2 regions of the Paenibacillus sp. LK1 genome follow, and region 1 is predicted to be linked to the other one. Evidence: riboswitches for the same ligand, from Rfam matches in the RefSeq annotation. Region 1 holds a riboswitch; the other holds the start of a gene.

Region 1 (3,414 bases):
ATGCTAAGCAATCGTTGAACGATAATCAAATGTCCGCTTGAAGAAACCGGAATAGGCTCTGTAGCCCCTTGTACGATACCTAATAACACATATTTCAACCATAAAATAAAGTCTTCCATTGTATCCTCCTACTCATTATTTTCGATTGGCTTTGACATATTTCAGTTGGGCCACAATAATGACACTAATAATCACCAAAAGGAACCACGAACTGATCTTGCTAAAACTGACCAGCTGCCAGGAATCATGCTGGTCAGGGTATTTCCAGCCGTTAAAAAATGTAGCTATATTTTCAGCGGTCCAGATGAAAAAACCTACGATGATAAAAGCGAGTGTTAACGGCATTCGATAGGTAGTTAATCGTACCCGATAGATAATCCATGTTTTTCGAAAAACAATAAATACCAGAGCGGTCAACCACCAACGGAAATCGGGAATAAAATGATGTGTGAAAAAGTTGATATAGATGGCTCCTCCTAACAGAACCGAAGATGCAAACCCAGGCCAGCCTGTCATGTCCATACGCAATCTGCGCCATATTTGACACATAAAGCTTGCTACACTTGCATACATAAATCCGCTATAAAGGGGGACACCAAAGAGCTTGGTATAACCAGGCTCGGGGTATGACCAGGATCCCATCCATACCTTATACATCTCCAGTACCAATCCAATCACGTGAAATATACATATGACTTTGATTTCATCACGTGTTTCCAATCCGCTCCGGTACATAAGGTATTGTACTGCTAATAAAACAAGCAGAATGGCATCATAGCGATAGAGAAAGGGTATCTGAATTACGCTAGAAAGGGCCAACGTTCCAAAGATCGCCACAGGAAAAATGCAACTCATCGCCTGATGATAACCGAAATGCAGGAGCTGTACTAAAGGTTTCAAGTTATGTTTATCTCCTTCCTAAGCCTTGTTCATAATAATATAGATATGGTCCGTTTGTAAAAAGAGAAAAAAAGATCTATATATTTTCTTATTTTCAATTCGTGCTTAATCAAAGACAAATAAGGCCCCTCGTCAACTAGAGGGACCTTGTTTTTTTGGACAATTCAATTATGCATTTTCAGACAGCTTGTAGGCAGATTTAATCGTATGTTCGATGAGCGTCGCAATCGTTACAGGACCAACACCGCCTGGTACAGGTGTAATTGCTGAAGAAGGAACAAAGCATGCTTCGTAATCCACATCTCCGACGTTGCCTTTGTTATAACCAGCATCAATAACGACAGCACCTGGTTTAATCCAATCTCCTTTAACAAAGAGCGGTTTGCCGACGGCTGCAATTATAATATCGCCAAGCTTCACGATTTCCTCCAGGTTCACGGTTTTGGAGTGGCAGGTCGTCACCGTTGCATTCCGGTTTAGCAGCATGGCTGAGACAGGTTTGCCCAGAATTGGACTTCTTCCGATGACAACCGCATGTTTGCCCTCGATCTGAATATTGTAGAAATCCAGAATACGCATAATAGCCTGTGGTGTACAGGAAGGGAATTCTGCATCTCCAAAAGCATTAAGTGCAAAACCGAGGGTCGTTACACCGTCAACGTCCTTCTCGATGCTAATGGCATCAAAAGCTGCTCTTTCATCGATGTGATTCGGGACAGGGTGCTGAAGCAAAATACCGTGTACGGAAGGGTCATCATTTAGCTTGTTAATTTCTTGAATTAATTCATCTGTGGTGGTATCTGCAGAAAGAACGACCTTAATAGAATGCACGCCTAATCGAGCACAAGCATTTCCTTTCATTCGCACATAAGTCGCTGAAGAAGGATCATCTCCGACGAGAATTGTTGCGAGACAAGGCTGAATACCTTTTTCCTTCAGAATGGCAACCTTCGAGGCCATGTCTTCCTTCATAAAATCCGCTACCGTTTGTCCATTCAAGATCAGTTTATCAGTACTCATTTTCACATCGCCCTTTCAACATAAAAAAGAGGCAAGGAAATAAATATTCCTTACCTCTGCCCAGGCGTACGGCTTATTACAAAACCATATGCTCCCTCACGGTTCACCGTGTTCGCCAGTTACATATGATCGTTTAAATTGTTTAGATTGATAGTACTTGAAAAAGCAAAATTGTTCAATAGTTAATGGATTTCTCTTTGAAATGTATGGGTTATTAGTTTCCCTGGTAGACCCAATCTTCATCATATAGTTGATAACTGTTATCACTCGTGATATATTGTTAACTAGTAAACTATTTAATATTAAAATCCTGAATTAGTTTAATCATTTAAGGGCTTTTTAATTGTTTATAAGTAAATAAGGAGCGATTGAAGAATGGATTCAAACGATCGAACAAAACAGTTACTGTATGACCAATTCATCCGATTTTTACATGTATATGAGAATCACAAGGATACGGAAATTGAACATTTTCTAAGTATCGCTCAGCGGGAAAGCATGGACAAAATCCCTCAGCATTTGACCGCGGTTCATATGATAGATTGCATTGGCAAGCATGAACCTATTAACAACACGGGTATTGCTGAGGGGATGAATTTGTCCAAAGCGAGTATTACCAAGATCGGCAACAAACTGTTGGAGGAAGGATTCGTCAAACGTACGAAAATGAATGACAACAAAAAGGAGAGCTATTTCCGTTTGTCACCGCAAGGAAAAAAGATTTTTGAACTACATGAACGTTTACATGTACTTGAGGCTGAACGGTTTTATCGTTCTTTGGACAAATATTCGGAACCGGAGCTGAAAATAATACATCAATTTCTTCAAGACAGCAGCATGGATATGGAATCCAGATAAACTGAAGGAGAGTGAAACACTTGAGTCTGGCAGAATTGATCAGGGAACGCAGAAGTATTCGTAAATGTAATTCTACACCGGTGGAACAGGAGTTGGTTGTTGAATTGCTTCACAAGGCAACACGGCTTCAACCATCTGTTGAATCTGGCTCATGGCGTGTTGTTTATGCCGGAACTCCCGAAGCACGCAAGCGGTTGGTAGACTGCATGCTGGAGCAGATGTCGCAGAGCAAGTTCGGTAAGTTGATTCCGGGAAAACTGCTGGATGTGTTTAAAAAGAGGTTTACCGATATTCCTGCTCATGTCATTGTTATGTCGACTGTAGGACCGGATCGTCTGACCAATGACCGCATTTATGCGGCTGCCTGCGGGATGATGCAGAGCTTCCAACTGCTGGGATGGGAACAAGGGTTAGGAATGCTGTGGGATACAGAATCCATGATTCAGAATGAAGGCTTTTTCAAAGGAATTGGACTGCGTGAGGATGAAAGATTTGTTGGCATTCTTCATATGGGATATTACGACAAAGCGCCAAGAAGCCGGAAAAGAACACCAGCTGAGCAAAAGTGGACTGTATTTCAGGGTCAGACTACGTAGAAGGGGAGGATTTAAAAATGGAATTGGCCAATCTGCAAGG
Region 2 (3,414 bases), on a different contig from region 1:
GCGAATCAGTACCGTAACGGCCCTGTTTCACATCATCATGCCACTCATCGGTATGTATACGGGCAAATACGTCAGTTCCCTGCTTGGTGACATTACGACGTATGCAGCTGGCGGTCTGCTGGTCCTGCTCGGTGCCCATATGATCTTGAACGCTTTCCGGGAGGGAGACACCAAACTGGTGGATCATCGATCTTTGCTCGGTGTGATACTGTTCTCACTGAGTGTCAGTGTAGATTCGTTTTCCGTTGGAGTCTCGCTCGGCATGTTCAGCAGTGACTTGGTGTTAACAGTACTGGCTTTTGGTGTCTGTGGTGGAGCGATGTCCGTTATGGGTCTGCTGTTGGGACGGCGTGTGAGCCAAAACATGGGCGATTACGGGGAAGCGGTTGGCGGAGCGATCTTGCTCGCTTTTGGACTTTTGTTTATATTTTAAAAAACGACGTTAACCATGATTACAGCCTAGTGCAGTCTTCAATATATAGTTAAGAGGTTCATTTGTTCAGATTTGGTTTCAAACATGATTCGACAACATTTGCAAAATGGGGAGGCTAACCACAATGAAACATATTTTGTTTGTATGTACAGGGAATACATGTCGCAGCCCCATGGCGGAGGGACTTTTACGTAAACTGGCGTCTGAGCGGGGCATTCAGGTGGACGTTCGTTCCGCAGGTGTAGCCGCCACAACGGGCATGCCGATTTCCCGTCATGCGGAGGCCGTATTAAGGGATCACAACGTGGAGGGACCACCTCATTCGACGCTACTTAGCTCCAACCTGGTCGGTTGGGCCGATCTGATCCTCACGTTGACACGCAGTCATAAACAGCATGTTATGCAGGTTTTTCCCGACTCTGTACACAAGACCTATACCTTGAAAGAGTATGTGGAAAATGATGAACAAGTCCTGAATGATCTTCAGGAATTGGACAGCCTGTTTGCGACATTGGAGATGAAACGTGCGCTGGGTCAGGAGATTTTGGCATCTGAACGTGAGCGGGCAATCGAGATCAGACAGCGTATTCCGAGTTTTGATATTTCGGACCCGTTTGGCGGCAGTCGCGACGATTACAACATAGCTGCGGCAGAGATTCGGACCGCGCTCGACAGACTTTTGGACAAGCTGGGTTAATTGGATTCGTTTAATCATTCCAGCTACCGGTAGATTACCATATAAAAAAACGTACACGGGATGTAAATTACCCGTTGATTTTAAACGCAGGTTGTTTTATGATGGATGGGAAAACAGGGATCCGGTGTAACTGGCGACGAAGTGGGCATAACCACGATGGAGCACCGGAACAAACGGCCGGTCGCCTGGGCAAAAGAGCAATTCTGCGTTACCCGCAGACTGCTCTTTTTTTCGTCTTTCATCTGATTATTCGCTATAATAGTACCTGAAATGCCATGCAAGTATACCAAGGGCACCAAGAGGAAGCCGGGCATGATTTTATCGGGAGGCGATAGGATGACTATTGAATTAGATTCGGAACAACCCGGATTGCATGAACAGACCGCATCCATTTTGCGTGAACTGGCGCTTGCCGGACAGCTTGGAACTGGACAGATCGTTGTGATCGGTACAAGTACAAGTGAAGTCGCAGGCAAACGGATTGGTACAAGCGGTGCGGTTGAAGTAGCGCAGCAGCTTCTTGCGGGTATACGCGAGGTGCAGCAGGAGTTTGGTTTTGATGTTGTATTCCAATGCTGTGAGCACCTGAACCGTGCACTGGTTATGGAGCGTTCACTGCTTACACGTCTTGGATTGACTGAAGTGGGTGCAGTACCTGTGCCCAAAGCAGGTGGTTCCATGGCATCCGCAGCGTATCGCTCGCTGACCGATCCATGCCTGGCTGAACATGTGCAGGCCCATGCGGGACTGGATATTGGGGAGACGATGATTGGCATGCATTTGCGGCATGTGGCAGTACCCTTCCGCACAGCACTCCGCTACATCGGTGATGCCCGTGTAACTACAGCATTGACTCGTCCGAAGTTGATTGGTGGCGAGCGTGCAGTGTATCGTATGGAAGAGCAACCAGATTCGACATTTTGTGACTAACGTATAAACCGAAACGATTGGTTACACTCCTGACTTCGATTGCATCACCATCTTACGATCGCTGTTATCCCCAGATTTTTTGAATCTCTTATATAAGGGGAAATCCGGTGATAAAGGCGAACGCTCTGCTTCTCCAGATTGGTGTTGCACTCTCCGTTTTCGTGTAAACATGATTTCGCTTTATAACTTCACTTATAACTGGAGGAATTTAATCATGGAACAATTGCGCAAGAATGACCCGGCAGTACTGGAAGCGATGAATCTTGAACTAAAACGTCAACAAAACAACATTGAGCTGATCGCGTCCGAGAACATCGTAAGCGAAGCGGTTATCGAGGCGATGGGATCTGTACTTACCAACAAGTACGCTGAAGGATATCCGGGCAAACGCTACTATGGTGGTTGTGAGCATGTTGATATCGTAGAAGATATCGCGCGTGATCGTGCCAAAGAATTGTTTGGAGCAGAACATGTGAATGTTCAACCTCACTCCGGTGCACAAGCGAACATGGCAGTATACCTTGCGGCTCTGAAACCAGGTGATACCGTTCTGGGTATGAACCTTGCGCATGGCGGACACCTCACACATGGTAGCCCGGTTAACGCTTCCGGATTGCTGTACAATTTCGTGGCATACGGTGTACAAGAAGATACATTCCTGATTGATTATGATGAAGTGCGCAAAGCGGCATTTAAACATCGCCCTCGTATGATCGTTGCAGGTGCAAGTGCATATCCGCGTACCATTGATTTTGAAAAGCTTGCTTCCATCGCTAATGATGTAGGTGCTTTGTTCATGGTGGATATGGCTCACATCGCAGGACTGGTTGCTGCAGGCTTGCATCCAAGCCCGGTTCCACATGCGCATTTCGTAACGACAACTACACACAAAACGCTGCGTGGACCTCGTGGTGGTATGATTCTGTGCCGCAAAGCTTGGGCAGCAGCGATTGATAAAGCGGTATTCCCGGGTTCCCAAGGTGGACCTCTGATGCACGTGATTGCTTCCAAAGCGGTAGCATTTGGTGAAGCATTGCAACCTTCGTTCAAAACGTATGCACAAAACGTGGTAAAAAATGCACAAGTATTGGCTGAAACACTGATTGCTGAAGGATTGAACATCGTATCCGGCGGTACAGACAACCACTTGATGCTGATCGACACACGCAGCGTGAATATCACAGGTAAAGAAGCCGAGCATGTACTTGATTCCATCGGCATTACCGTGAACAAAAATGCAATTCCGTTTGATCCAACTAGCCCGTTTGTAACGAGCGGTATCCGTATCGGTACACCTGCTGCTACTTCGCGTGGTATGAACGAAGAAGCAATGGTAGCTATTGGTAAAATCATT

Evidence for each region. Region 1 has a riboswitch for ZMP and ZTP ahead of CS562_RS05210 (bifunctional 5,10-methylenetetrahydrofolate dehydrogenase/5,10-methenyltetrahydrofolate cyclohydrolase). Riboswitches for the same ligand answer to the same signal wherever they lie in the genome.
Region 2: it holds a riboswitch for ZMP and ZTP, as region 1 does, so the genes downstream of both, CS562_RS17745 (TIGR01440 family protein) here and CS562_RS05210 (bifunctional 5,10-methylenetetrahydrofolate dehydrogenase/5,10-methenyltetrahydrofolate cyclohydrolase) in region 1, are expected to answer to the same signal.

What each region holds. Positions count from the first base shown of each region.
Region 1 covers NZ_PEII01000002.1:316,813-320,226, reverse strand. Annotated here, with positions in the region: gene CS562_RS05220 (undecaprenyl-diphosphate phosphatase) at 1-119, opposite strand, end outside; gene CS562_RS05215 (DUF817 domain-containing protein) at 136-900, opposite strand; gene CS562_RS05210 (bifunctional 5,10-methylenetetrahydrofolate dehydrogenase/5,10-methenyltetrahydrofolate cyclohydrolase) at 1,069-1,920, opposite strand; ZMP/ZTP riboswitch at 1,972-2,053, opposite strand; gene CS562_RS05205 (MarR family transcriptional regulator) at 2,296-2,778, shown strand; gene CS562_RS05200 (nitroreductase family protein) at 2,799-3,374, shown strand; gene CS562_RS05195 (nitroreductase family protein) at 3,392-3,414, shown strand, end outside.
Region 2 covers NZ_PEII01000007.1:304,265-307,678, forward strand. Annotated here, with positions in the region: gene CS562_RS17735 (manganese efflux pump MntP) at 1-433, shown strand, start outside; gene CS562_RS17740 (low molecular weight protein arginine phosphatase) at 558-1,130, shown strand; ZMP/ZTP riboswitch at 1,247-1,328, shown strand; gene CS562_RS17745 (TIGR01440 family protein) at 1,467-2,060, shown strand; gene CS562_RS17750 (serine hydroxymethyltransferase) at 2,275-3,414, shown strand, end outside.